Regions from separate parts of the Lentzea sp. NPDC051208 genome, predicted to be linked through region 2. Evidence: riboswitches for the same ligand, from Rfam matches in the RefSeq annotation. Region 2 holds a riboswitch; each other region holds the start of a gene.
The links. Region 2 has a riboswitch for thiamine pyrophosphate ahead of AB0M48_RS14305 (thiamine ABC transporter substrate-binding protein). Riboswitches for the same ligand answer to the same signal wherever they lie in the genome.
Positions count from the first base shown of each region.

Region 1 (4,435 bases), on a different contig from region 2:
GGGGCGCCACGCCCTCCTTGTTCGCCAGGTCGCCTAGGCGCATGGGCCCGCAGCGCGCGAGGGTGGCCAGCGCGGAGACCGCACCGGGGCCGAGTCCGGGGGAACCGGTGCGTCGCAGCAACCGGGCCAGCCGGCCGATCGCCAGGTACAGGCGCGCGGTCGCGTCCTCGACCTCGGCGTCAATGGGGGCCGTCACGGCTAGTCGTCCTCCTCGGCGGATTTCAGGTAGTGCTCAATCATCCCCCAACACGTGAGTACCCAAGGTAGCGACTCAGAGACCCGGCGAAGACGCTTGGGCCCAAAAGCGTTGCGGAATCCTTCCGGCCAAGCGCGCCAGACGTCCGCCCTCGACCGCACAACGCATGGCGGCGCCCATCCGTTCCGGGTCCTGGGCCCGGGTGACCGCGGTCGCCAGCAACACCGCTGAGCAGCCGAGTTCCATCGCCAGGGCCGCGTCCGAGGCCGTGCCGATGCCCGCGTCGAGAACTACTGGAACAGAAGCACGGGAAGTGATCAGCTCGATGTTGTGCGGGTTGCGGATGCCGAGACCCGTACCGATGGGCGAGCCCAGCGGCATGACGGTCGCGCAGCCGATGTCCTGCAGCTTCAACGCCAGCACCGGATCGTCGTTGGTGTAGGGCAGGACGACGAAGCCGTCGTTGACCAGCCGCTCGGCCGCGTCGAGCAGCTCGACCGGGTCCGGCAGCAGGGTCTCCTCGTCGTGCACCACCTCGAGCTTGACCCAGTTCGTCTCCAGCGCCTCGCGCGCCAGCTGGGCGGTCAGCACGGCCTCGGCGGACGTGCGGCAGCCCGCCGTGTTGGGCAGCACCTCGATTCCAAGGCGCCGCAACAACTCCAGCACACCGGTCTGGCCTGCGGCGTCGACGCGGCGCATCGCCACGGTGGTGAGCTCGGTGCCGGACGCGACCAGGGCCCGTTCCAGCACCGAGAGGTTCGCGGCACCGCCGGTGCCGGTGATGAGCCTGGACCGGAACTCCCGGCCCGCGATGATCAGCGGATCGTCCACGTCAGCCTCCCTGGACCGCGGTCAGCACCTCGACGACGCCGCCGTCCGGCACGATCGTCCTGTCCCACAACGCCCTCGGCACCACGGCGCCGTCGAGCGCCACGGCCACGCCCTTGTCGGGTGCTCCCACCAGCGTCACGACCGCGGCCACCGACGTGCCTTCTACCAAGTCACGGGAAGTCCCGTTCACCTGTGCCTTCACGAACTTCCTCCCTGGAGCAGCTCGACGACGAGTCGAGCGGTGTGCGGGGCCAGCAACAGCCCGTTGCGGTGGTGGCCGGTCGCGGCGATGACGCCGGGCTCGAGGAAACGCACGATCGGCACGTTGTCCGGGCTGCCCGCGCGGAACCCGACGGCGGCCTCGGTCAGCGCGTACTCGGCGATGCCCGGCAGCACGGTTTCCGCGTCCCGCAACAGGTCCCGCACGCCCGCGACGGACACGTCGGTGTCGAACCCGGCCTCGTACTGGGTCGCGCCGACGACCAGGCCGTCGTCTCGCGGCACCAGGTAGACCGGGCGGCCCGAGACCAGCGCACGGATCGTGTGACGAGGCGGCGGCAACGCGCCGGGCCGGTGCGAAAGTCTCAGGATCTCGCCCTTGACCGGCCGGATCACGTCCTTCAGGGCCGGGTGCAACCGGCCGCTCCACGCCCCGGCCGCGATCACCGTGACCCGTCCCTCCACTGAGGACACGACCCCGGCGTCCAGGCAAGCCTTCCACAGTGCGGAAAGCAGCACCCTGTTGTCGACGGCGAGATCCCCGGCCGCGTACACGCCCCCGCGCACCGCCGGGCCCAGGGAGGGTTCGAGCGCCCGGATCTCCCGCGAGGTCAGCAGGTCCCCCGCGTGCCGCAGGTCGGCGAGGTCGCCCGGCTGCGTCCCGACGGCCAGCGTCCCGGCCTCGAACAGCGGAACGCCGATCGACGCGGCGAACTCCGGCCACATCGCCAGGGCCTCGACCCCCTGCGCCACCACGGCTTCCTCGCCCGGCCAGGCCTCCGTCAGCGGTGCGAGCATGCCGCCCGCGACCCGCGAACCGGCGTGCGGCGAGCCGTCGTCGAACACGGAGACCGAGAACCCGGCCCGTGCCGCCGCCAACGCCACGGACAGCCCGATGACACCGCCACCCCGGACGGCCACTTCCACACTGCTCAAGGCATTCACGCTCCCTGCGCCGGCATGACCCGGATCAGGTTCGACGGTCGGAGCGAACCACGCTCCCTCTCAGCCCGGTGTTCTCCAGGCTCCCGTGCGGACCGACTTCAACATAACGGTTAACGTGCGTGCGTGCCAGGACTCGACGGAAACCTGATCAGGCAACGACTCGCCGACGCGACCCTCTACCTCTGCACGCCGAACCGGCCTGATCTGGCCGAGTTCGCGGACGCGGCGCTCGCGGGCGGCGTCGACATCATCCAGTTGCGGGACAAGTCACTGGAGGCGAAGCAGGAGATCGAGGCGATCGAGGTCCTCGCCGAGGCCACCGAACGCCACGGCCGGCTGCTCGCCGTCAACGACCGCGCGGACATCGCGCACGCCGTGCAGGCCGACGTGCTGCACCTCGGCCAGGACGACCTGCCCGTCCCGCTCGCCCGCCGGATCATCGGTGACGAGGTGGTGATCGGCCGGTCCACGCACGACGTCGGCCAGATGACCGAGGCAGCCGCGGAACCCGGCGTGGACTACTTCTGCACCGGTCCGTGCTGGCCGACCCCGACCAAGCCGGGCCGTCCGGCACCGGGGCTCGACCTCGTCCGCGTCACCAGGACCGACCGCCCGTGGTTCGCGATCGGTGGCATCGACCTCACGAACCTCCACGAGGTCAAGGCCGCTGGAGCCACCCGAGTGGTCGTCGTCCGGGCCATCACCGACGCCGAGGACCCGCGCAAGGCCGCCGAGTCGTTCAAAATTGAACTTAGTAGTTGAAATTTGAACTAACAGGCGTACGCTCGGAGACGTGAGCGCACCTGTGCTGTACCTGAGCCACGGGGCTCCCCCGCTGGCCGACGACGAGACGTGGACCAGAGAGCTGAAGGACTGGTCCGCCACCCTCCCGCGCCCGGAGGCCGTGCTCATGGTCTCCGCGCACTGGGAGGAGGCGCCGACCACCATCGGCGCGACGACGACCGTGCCGCTGGTCCACGACTTCTGGGGCTTCCCGCAGCGCTACTACGAGGTCACGTACGAGGCGCCGGGCGCACCCGAGCTCGCGAACGACGTGCGCAAGCTCCTCGGCGGCCACGTCGAGCAGGACGAGCAGCGCGGACTCGACCACGGCGCCTACGTGCCGCTGAAGGAGATGTTCCCGGACGCCGACGTACCGGTGCTGCAGATGTCGATGCCCACGCTCGACCCGCGTGAGCTGCACGAGATCGGCCGCAAGCTCGCGCCGCTGCGGGACCGCAACGTCCTGATCGTCGGCAGCGGGTTCATGACGCACAACCTGAGCTGCGTGAACTTCCCCGCCGGACCGGACTACGAGCCGCCGTCGTGGTCGAAGGAGTTCGACGACTGGGCGCACCAGCAGCTCGCGAACGGCGACGTCGACGCGCTGCTCGACTTCCAGGTGAAGGCACCGGCCGCCGGCATCGCACATCCGAGGACTGAGCACTTCGCGCCGTTGTTCGTGGCGCTCGGCGCCGCCAGCGACGAGAAGGCCCGCACCAGCGTCGAAGGCTTCTGGTACGGGCTCTCGAAGCGGTCCGTCCAGTTCAGCTAGCGGCAGCGCCCTCCAGGAAGAGGGTGACGAACCGCCGCGCGGCAGCGGGCGTCCCGGCACGGACGCCCCCGCTGGCCATGAGCAGCAGCACCATGTCGTCGACCGAGAAGTCGGGCCGCAGTCTTCCGGTCGCCTTCGCCCGGCGGATGAGCTCGGTGAGCGACCGGAACGCCCTGTCGCGCACCGCGGCGAAGTCGATCGCGCGGGGACAGGCGGTCGTGAACGCCGCCGAGAACCCGCGGTCCAGCACGTGGAGCAGGCAGACCTGCTCCACCGTCCGGCAGAACCGCTCGCCGGCGTCTTCCCGCCCTCCCGCGGCGCCGGCGCGCACAGGCTGAGCGAGACCGGCCACGCCCACGGCAAGATCGTGCTCGTCGACGGCTGAGAACGCGAAAGCGCTGCGACACCGGGGTGTCGCAGCGCTTCACGGTGTCACGGGCACTAGCCCCGCGTGAGGGTCAGGCCGTAGCGCGACAGGATCGGGTTGAGCGGCTGGAAGTACGTGGTGCCGCCGGACGAGCAGTTGCCCGAACCGCCGGAGGTCACGCCCTGGGCCTGGCCGAAGCCGGAACCCGCCACCCACGAACCACCCGAGTCGCCACCCTCGGCACAGGCGTTGGTGCGGGTGAGGCCCCGGACCGAGCCCTGCGGGTAGTTCACGGTCTGGTTCTTGGCGTGGACGGTGCCGC
Region 1 covers NZ_JBFBAW010000009.1:284,463-288,897, reverse strand. The annotation lists gene AB0M48_RS23865 (MarR family transcriptional regulator) at 1-196, opposite strand, end outside; gene AB0M48_RS23860 (thiazole synthase) at 272-1,027, opposite strand; gene thiS (sulfur carrier protein ThiS) at 1,029-1,229, opposite strand; gene AB0M48_RS23850 (FAD-dependent oxidoreductase) at 1,226-2,173, opposite strand; TPP riboswitch at 2,177-2,288, opposite strand; gene thiE (thiamine phosphate synthase) at 2,315-2,953, shown strand; gene AB0M48_RS23840 (class III extradiol ring-cleavage dioxygenase) at 2,985-3,746, shown strand; gene AB0M48_RS23835 (hypothetical protein) at 3,739-3,996, opposite strand; partial or broken gene AB0M48_RS23830 (NADP-dependent oxidoreductase) at 4,033-4,131, shown strand; gene AB0M48_RS23825 (S1 family peptidase) at 4,188-4,435, opposite strand, start outside.
Region 1: another riboswitch for thiamine pyrophosphate. It lies ahead of AB0M48_RS23850 (FAD-dependent oxidoreductase); the one in region 2 lies ahead of AB0M48_RS14305 (thiamine ABC transporter substrate-binding protein).

Region 2 (4,435 bases):
CGTGCGCAGCGAGTTCACCGCGGCGTCGATGCCGGTGACCGCCAACGTGCCGCGGTCTCCGCGCGTGTTCAGCGCCACGTACCCGGCGAAGCTCCAGCCGTCCCTTGTGGACAGTGAGCGCGTCACCAGCCCGACGACCGGTGTCAGCAACGCCACCACGACGGCGAACGCGGCGAGCACCACGTACCACTCTCCGCCGGACGGCCGTCGGGCCAGCTCTTCCCTGTCCCGCAACGCCAGCGCGGTCTCCCGCCGGCGCCGGGCCAGCGCGCCCAGCACCAGCACCGCCAGCACGGCGGCGAACTGCAGCAACGACAACGCCGCCGCCCCGGACAGGTCGAACAGCTCGACCGTGCGCAGGTAGATCTCGGTCTCGAGCGTCCGGTACCGCGACCCGCCCAGCACCAGCACGACACCGAAACTGGTGGCGCAGAACAGGAACACGACCGCCGCGGCCGACCCGATCGCCGGCGCCAGCGCGGGCAGCACCACCGACAGGAACGCCCGCGGCCGCGAAGCACCCAGAGCCCGGGCCGCGTCCTCGGCACGTCGATCCGTGTGCGCCCACAGCCCGCCGACGGTCCGCGCGACCACGGCGACGTTGAAGAACGCGTTCGCCAGCACGATCGGCAGCACCCCGCCGTCGGGCCAGAACGTCCGGAAGGCCAGGCCCACCACGACGGTCGGCAGCACGAACGGCACCATCACGGCGGCCCTGATCAGCCCGAGGCCGCGAATCCGGCACCGCGCCAGCACGAACGCCAGCGGCATCCCGGCGAGGACCGCCACGACCGTCGACGCCAGCGCCTGCCCCAGCGTGAAGCCGACCAGTTCCCAGGTGTCGCTGTCGGCGAGCGCCGGCAGCACACCACCTTCGCGCAGCCCGAGCGAGACGATCGCCAGCACGGGCCAGGCGAAGAAGAGGGCGAGGAAGGCGAGCGGCAGCAGTGCCGCCGCCGACCAGCCCGTGCGGGAACTCAGCCCTGCACGAGCTTGCGCCACTGCTCGACCCACGCTTCGCGGTTGTCCTTCACCTTGTCCGCGGGCAGGGCCTGCGGGTTCGGCGGCAACGGCGCGTCCTTGGCCCACGACTCGGGCAGCGCGACACCCTCACGCGACGGGTAGACGTACATCTGCTCGGCCACCTGGGCCTGGAACTTCTCGCCCAGCAGGAAGTCGAGGACCTTCTTCGCGTCCTCGGGGTTCTTGGCACCGGACAGCACGCCCGCGTACTCGACCTGGCGGTAGCAGGTGTCCAGCACCGCCTTGGTCTTGCCGCCCTCGGCCGACGGCGACGACGCGTAGGACACGACGATCGGCCGGTCGCCCTTGGTGGCGGAGAACTCCTGGTTGTAGGCCTCTTCCCAGCCGCTCACGACCTTGACGCCGTTGGCCCTGAGCTTGGTCCAGTACTCCTGCCAGCCGTTCTCGCCGTACTCGGCGATCGTGCCGAGCAGGAACGCGAGACCGGGCGAGGACGTGGCCGGGTTCTCGACGACCAGCTTGTCCTTGAACTTCGGGTCGATCAGGTCGTCGTACGACTTGGGCTCGACGCCGCCGAGCTTGGCCGGGTCGATGTTCAGGCACACGTCACCGACGTCGACGGCCTGCAGGCGGTTCGAGTCGTCGGCCTTGTAGCGCTGGGCACCCTTCGAGGCCTCCGGCGAGGCGTACTCGGCGAACACGCCTTCCGAGAGCGCCCGCGAGGCGAACGTCGAGTCGACGCCGAAGGCGACGTCGCCGATCGGGTTGGCCTTGGTGAGCACCAGCTTGTTCGTCAGTTCGCCCGCGTCACCGCTCGCGACCTGCTTCACGGTGATGCCCGAGGACTTCTGGAACTCCTCCAGCACCTCCGGCTTCACCGCGAACGAGTCGTGGGTCACCAGCGTGACCTCGTGCGACTGCGGCACGGTCGACGTGCCGGCCGAACAACCGGTCAGCGCCAGAGCAGCGAAAACAGCACAAATCCTTCTCACAGCGATCTCTCCCTACGCCGGTATGACCCGGATCAGGTGGACGGTCGAGGGCTTGCGAGCCCTCCTCTCAGCCCGGCGCTTCACCGGACTCCCGTGGTAAACGCGCAGCCTACGTGACGTGGTGGGACGATCAGGACATGGCCGAGCTGTTGAGCGACGATCAGTTGGACCACATCCTGCCCAAGCTGCCCGCCTGGTGCCCCCAGGACGCGGCGCTGGTCCGGACCGTGGAGCTGCCGAGCTTCTCCCACGCGATCATGGTCGTGAACCGGATCGCGGAGATCGCGGAGAACGACAACCACCACCCGGACATCGACATCCGGTACAAGACACTGACATTTCGCCTGAGCACGCACTACAAGGGAGGAATCACCGCGCTCGACGTGTCCCTCGCCGAGGAGATCGACGGGGTCCTGGACGCGATGAGCTGATTCGGTCAAGACATGCGCTGCTCACGGACCTGCTGGACCGCCGGGCGCGGCTCGTTGCCCTGACGCCTGGCTTCCAGCCCGATCGCGACCAGCGTGAGCATGCCCGCGGCCGGATAGCCCCAGCCGAGCAGCACGAAGTACCAGGGCCGCGGGAAGTCCCAGATGTTCGGCTGGGCGAGCAGCAGGAAAGAGATCAGGTAGCCGCCGGTCAGCAGGACCCACAGGCCGGCGGTGATCTTGCAGAGCAGGTGACCGCCCTCGTAGATCAACCACAGGAGGGCGGGCACCATCCACACCCAGTGGTGGCTCCACGAGATCGGCGAGACCAGCAGGCCGAGCATCTGGACGCTGACGATCAACGCCAGCGCGTCCTTGGTCCTGCTGACCGCGAACCACGTGAGCGCGGCCACGACGAGCACGGCGACGATGTAGATCGGCCCCGTCTTGACGTCGTAACCGACCGTGCGGCTCAGCGCACCGCGCAGTGACTGGTTGATCGCGCTGCCCACGGGCCCGACGCGACTCGCGTCACCGAGCAGCTGGAACCAGAACTTGTCCGACTGGGACGGTGAGATGGCCCAGCCGATGCCGTACACCGCGACAAAAGCGACGAACGACCACACAGCGGCCATCCACCGCCGCTGGATCAGGAAGTACAGCCCCGAAATCGCGGGCGTGAGCTTGATGCCGGCGGCGAAACCCACACCGGCACCTCCGACCCAGTTGCGCGCGCTGGCAAGCGTGCCGATCAGGATCGCGACCAGCACCAGGTTGATCTGGCCGTAGTTGAGCGTGGTGCGGACCGGCTCGATCCACAGCGTCAGCGCGGTCCACATCATGGCGCGGCGCGGGTCCTGCAGCTTCAGCAGTTTCAGGCTGGTGCGCACGATGAAGTACAGGCAGCCCAGGCAGATCAGCTGCCAGATCCAGCGTGACGCCTCCCACGGCACCCAGCTCATCGGCGTGAAGATCGCGGCCGCGAACGGCGGGTAGGTGAACGGGAGCGGGAACACGTCCGCGTACTGGTCGAGCCGCCACTCGTAGAGGTCGCCGGAGAACAGGTGCGGCGATCCGTTGCGGTACACCAGCAGGTCGATCATGGTCATCTTCGCCTGGAAGGCGACCATGAACATGTGCCCGGCGACCGACAACGCGAGCAGCCACGGTGCTACGGAGAGCACACGCGCTTCCACAGCACGGAGTTTCACCCCGAAAACGTTACCCGAGGCAACGAAACGGGGTACCCCGGCGTCATTAGGACGGGAGAGATCGCAAGAGGGAGTTTTTCTGATCATGTCTGTTGATCTTGTAGTTGCCGCTGTCGCCGCTCTGGCCATGCTGGGGGTCGCGTTCGGAGTGTTCGCCGCTGCCGCACGCGCCAAGAACAACGTGTAAAGCCGTTGTGAGACATGAAGAAGGGGCAACCTCCCATGTGGAGGTTGCCCCTTCTTCGTTACCGTCTCCGAGGGGGAGGAACGGTGTCTTGGTACGGCGATTAGAAGTAGTGCGCCCGGCCACCGATCGGCTTGCCGACCGCGCCCAACACGGCGAGAATCGCGCCGATCACCAGCAACACCACGCCAAGCGTCGTCAGGATGCTGATGCCAGCAAGCCAGCCGACGACGAGCAGGATCAGTCCGAGGACGATCATGACACCTCCAGGTGGGGAATCCTGTTCTAGGGCTACCCCACCGAGGTCGGTACAAACCTCGCTTCATACATTCGTCACCGATGCAACCAGCTCGCTCATCACGGCGGCCCGCGAGTCCTTCATCTCCTCGAAGATGTCCACCGCCTCGAGCGCGGGGCTCCGCCACAGCTCCGGTACGGCGCGATGGTCTCACTGCGCGGTCAGCTGGCGTTCGGCCACACCACACTCCCGATAGAGGATGGCCGCCTGCGTCTCCGCCTCCCCTGCACCGTCCACGTCTCCCGCAGCGCGTCGCACGGCGGCCAGCACCTCGAGCGACCGTGCTTCGTAGAAGCGCTGGTGGTAGCGACGACACGTGGCGACGGCGTCTTCCGCGT
Region 2 covers NZ_JBFBAW010000005.1:291,436-295,870, reverse strand. The annotation lists gene AB0M48_RS14310 (iron ABC transporter permease) at 1-948, opposite strand, end outside; gene AB0M48_RS14305 (thiamine ABC transporter substrate-binding protein) at 978-1,946, opposite strand; TPP riboswitch at 1,969-2,081, opposite strand; gene AB0M48_RS14300 (4a-hydroxytetrahydrobiopterin dehydratase) at 2,114-2,407, shown strand; gene AB0M48_RS14295 (mannosyltransferase) at 2,413-3,615, opposite strand; gene AB0M48_RS14290 (DUF6131 family protein) at 3,903-4,058, opposite strand; gene AB0M48_RS14285 (BTAD domain-containing putative transcriptional regulator) at 4,248-4,435, opposite strand, start outside.

Region 3 (4,435 bases), on a different contig from region 2:
CGAGACCGACCACCTCAACGGCTACCTCTACACCGACCGCCTGATCGGCCGGTACCGCAAGGAAGCCAAGCGGATGCTGCGCGACAACGAGTGGAACAAGCCGGGCCTCTCGTGGGACCCGTCCGACCCCGCGAACTTCGACGAGGACGACGAGGACTAGGACCGGGGCCGGAGCACCGACTCCACCTGCGCCAGCTCGTCCGCCGTCAGCGCACCGAACTCCAGCGCACCCGCGTTCTCCTCGACCTGAGCCACCGTCCGGACGCCCGGGATCGGCACCAGGCGGGGAGAACGCGCCCAGAACCACGCCAGCGCACCCTGCACCAACGTCCGGCCACCCGACGTCAGCACGTCCCGAACGGCCTCACGAGCCGCGAAGTACGAGGGCGACGGCTTCCCGTCGACGAAGAACCGCAGCCAGGACGGGTTCGTGACGCGCACGTCGTCCGCGGGCAACTCCGGGAACGTCTCCCGCGCCAGCAGCCCCATCGCCAACGGCCTCCGGCACAGCACCGCGAAGTCCCCCGCGTACATCGCGGGGTTGTCGAACAGCAGGTTGATGTCGGCCTGCGCCGCGATCCCGTGCTCCCCCTCGCAGAAGAACCGCGCCCGCTTGACGTCGTCGGTGCTCCAGCCGTAGGCGCGGATCTTGCCGGCCGCGACCAGCGCCTCGCACTCGTCGCGCAGCAGCGCCGCCTCCTCCATCCCCAGGTCGCCCACGTGCAGCTGGTAGAGGTCGATCCGGTCGGTGCCCAGCCGCCGCAACGACCCCTCGACGGCGCGGCGCAGGTACTCGACCGACCCCTCGTTGCCGGTCATCCGCCTCGACCCCGCGTCGAACCCGCAGCCCCACTTCGTGGCGATCAGCACCTGGTCACGCAGGTCCGCAAGCGCTTGCCCCACCACCGTCTCCGCGTGTCCGCAGCCGTAGACGTCCGCCGTGTCGAACAGCGTCACACCCAGCTCCACCGCCCGCCGCAACGCCTTGACCGACTCGCCGTCGTCCGCCGGTCCCCAGCCGACCGGCAGGCCGTCCGGACCCGAGAACGGTCCACCCATGGCCCACGTGCCGAATCCCAGCTCGCCCAGTTCCAAGGTCATGGGGACACCGAACATCCTGGAGTGCGCTCCAGGTCAACCCGCCGCTTCTGGAAAAAAGAAATTGCAGCGACCAGCGACCATCGAGGCATGCCCATCGACAACATCGTCGCCTTCGTCGCGGCCTCGTTCCTCATCGCGCTGTCGCCCGGACCTGGCACGGCCATGGTCCTGCGACAGTCGGTGCACGGGCGAAAAGCCGCGCTGGCGACGGTGTTCGGCATGGAGGTCGGCGTCGCCTGCTGGGCCGTCGCCGCCGCCCTGGGCCTGAGCGTGCTGCTCACGGCGTCCGAAATCGCCTTCCACGCGCTCCGGATCGCGGGGGCCGTCTTCCTGATCTACCTGGGCGTCAAGGCCCTGATCAGCAAGAGCCTGCCGGACGCGGCGCCGCCGCCCGCCAGCCACGCGTTCCGCAGCGGCCTGGTCGTGAACCTGGCCAACCCGAAGCTCGGCGTGTTCGCGATCTCGTTCCTACCGCAGTTCGTGCCTGCCGGGGAGGCCGGCCAGGGGGTTCTGCTCTTCCTCGCCATCGGCTGGGTGCTGATCGACACCGTCTGGTACCTGATCATCGTGTCGATCCTGCACACGATCAGGGGCTGGCTCGGCAGGCCGCGCGTTCGTCCCGCGCTCGAGAAGCTGTCGGGCGGCGTGCTGCTGGCGCTCGGAATCCGGCTGGTACTCGACCCGCGTTGAGATCGGGTTGCCCCGGCGCCAGAAGAGCTCGGGCAACCCGGCCAGCTCGCCGAAGGTGTGGCAGGCCGCCATCGACGCGTAGCCGCCGGCCAGCACGTGCGCGCGGATCCGGTCCAGACGACCGAACTCGATCACCTCACCGGCGATCAGGAACGGCAGCACCAGCTGCCAGGCCTGCACGACGGCCGGACGACGCCGGTGGGGTGCGCGCAGGGCCGCGCGGGCGACGCGGAGCAGGTGCTCGTTCGCGGTCATCGTGTACGGGTGCGCCGCGTGGTCCCAGGTCCACCGGCGCTCCTCGGTGACCGCGCACCGCACGCACTCGACCGGCCCCGTGCCCAGTTCGGCACCGCAGCGGGAGCACGCCAGCAGTGTCATCGCCCAGTCGACGCACGTCCAGGGGTACTGGCCGACGTCCGCGGAGGTGACCAGTTCGGCCAGCTCCCGGTCCGCCAGCTGGGACGACGTCCGCAGCGCCTCCCAGTCCGCGAGCCAGAACTGGTCGAGCAGCTCGGCGCAGAAGCCGCAGTCGGGGTAGCCCCGGCCTGCGAGTTCACCGCAGGAAGGGCATGCCGAGACCACGGCGGGACGCTGACCGCGTCGCGCGCCGGGCGGGAACGGCTGGTGATCAGCCACGAGGAAGAGATTAGGGGCAAACGACGCCCTTGGCAGCTACGGCGCGCTCTGACTATGGTCGGTTCTCGACAACTCAACACAACGCGGGAGCTCGCGCCTGAGCGGGCTGAGAGGGTGACTGGCTGTGGAGCCGGCGTCACCGACCGCCTGAACCTGACCGGGTAATGCCGGCGTAGGGAGGAATGTCGTGACGGCACTTGACGACCGTTCGGTCAAGCCCAGTGTGACCACCGGCCCGATCTCCGGGTCTCGAAAGGTGTACCGCGATGGTGTGCCTTTCCGCAGGGTGGAACTGACCAACGGCGAACATGTCGATCTGTACGACACTTCCGGTCCGTATACCGACGACAACGCGACCATCGACGTCCACAGTGGACTCCCCGACCTGAGGTCGGGGTGGATCGCCGAACGGGAACCGATCAACGGAGCTGTCACCCAGCTCGCGTACGCGAAGGCCGGGATCATCACCCCGGAGATGCGCTACGTCGCGACGCGAGAGAGCCTCGACGCGGAGTTCGTCCGCGAGGAGGTGGCCATCGGGCGTGCGGTCATCCCGTTGAACCGCAAGCACCCCGAGGCCGAGCCGATGATCATCGGCAAGAAGTTCCTCGTGAAGATCAACGCCAACATCGGCAACTCCGCGGTGTCGTCGTCGATCGAGGACGAGGTCGAGAAGATGGTGTGGGCGTCGCGCTGGGGTGCCGACACGATCATGGACCTGTCCACCGGCAAGCGGATCCACGAGACGCGCGAGTGGATCCTGCGCAACTCGCCGGTGCCGATCGGCACCGTGCCGATCTACCAGGCGCTGGAGAAGGTGAACGGCGACCCGGCGGCGCTGTCGTGGGAGGTCTACCGCGACACCGTCATCGAGCAGTGCGAGCAGGGCGTCGACTACATGACCGTGCACGCGGGCGTGCTGCTGCGGTACGTGCCGCTGACGGCCAAGCGCGTCACGGGCATCGTCTCGCGCGGCGGTTCGATCATGGCCGCGTGGTGCCTCGCGCACCACAAGGAGAGCTTCCTCTACACGCACTTCGAGGAGCTCTGCGACATCCTGCGCACCTACGACGTGACGTTCTCGCTGGGTGACGGCCTGCGGCCGGGTTCCATCGCGGACGCCAACGACGCGGCGCAGTTCGCCGAACTGAAGACCCTCGGCGAGCTCACGCACATCGCGCGCGCTCGCGACGTCCAGGTCATGATCGAGGGCCCCGGCCACGTGCCGATGCACAAGATCGCCGAGAACGTCCGGCTCGAAGAGGAGTGGTGCGGCGAGGCGCCGTTCTACACCCTCGGGCCGCTGGCCACGGACATCGCGCCGGCGTACGACCACATCACGTCCGCGATCGGCGCGGCGCAGATCGGCTGGCTGGGCACCGCGATGCTCTGCTACGTCACGCCGAAGGAGCACCTCGGCCTGCCGAACCGCGACGACGTGAAGACCGGCGTGATCACGTACAAGATCGCGGCGCACAGCGCGGACCTCGCCAAGGGCCATCCCGGCGTCCAGGACTGGGACGACGCGCTGTCCAAGGCGCGGTTCGAGTTCCGCTGGGAGGACCAGTTCAACCTGTCGCTCGACCCGGACACCGCGCGCTCGTTCCACGACGAGACGCTTCCCGCGGAACCGGCGAAGACGGCGCACTTCTGCTCGATGTGCGGGCCGAAGTTCTGCTCCATGAAGATCACGCAGGACGTGCGGCGCTACGCAGAGGAACGCGGACTGTCCACAGTGGAGGCGATCGAGGCGGGCATGGCGGAGAAGTCCGACGAGTTCGCCGACACGGGCAAGAAGGTCTACCTCCCGGTCGTGGAGACTTCGTGACCGAGTCACCACCCAGGGTCCTCACCATCGCCGGAAGCGATTCCGGCGGTGGTGCGGGCATCCAGGCCGACCTCCGCACGCTCTTCGCGTGCGGAGTGCACGGCTGCGTCGCACTGACGGCCGTGACGGTCCAGAACTCGCTGGGCGTCACGGGAGTCTCGGAGATCCCGGCCGACACGG
Region 3 covers NZ_JBFBAW010000009.1:290,374-294,808, reverse strand. The annotation lists gene AB0M48_RS23895 (peptide deformylase) at 1-160, shown strand, start outside; gene AB0M48_RS23890 (aldo/keto reductase) at 157-1,101, opposite strand; gene AB0M48_RS23885 (LysE family translocator) at 1,189-1,791, shown strand; TPP riboswitch at 2,501-2,625, shown strand; gene thiC (phosphomethylpyrimidine synthase ThiC) at 2,615-4,255, shown strand; gene thiD (bifunctional hydroxymethylpyrimidine kinase/phosphomethylpyrimidine kinase) at 4,252-4,435, shown strand, end outside.
Region 3: another riboswitch for thiamine pyrophosphate. It lies ahead of thiC (phosphomethylpyrimidine synthase ThiC); the one in region 2 lies ahead of AB0M48_RS14305 (thiamine ABC transporter substrate-binding protein).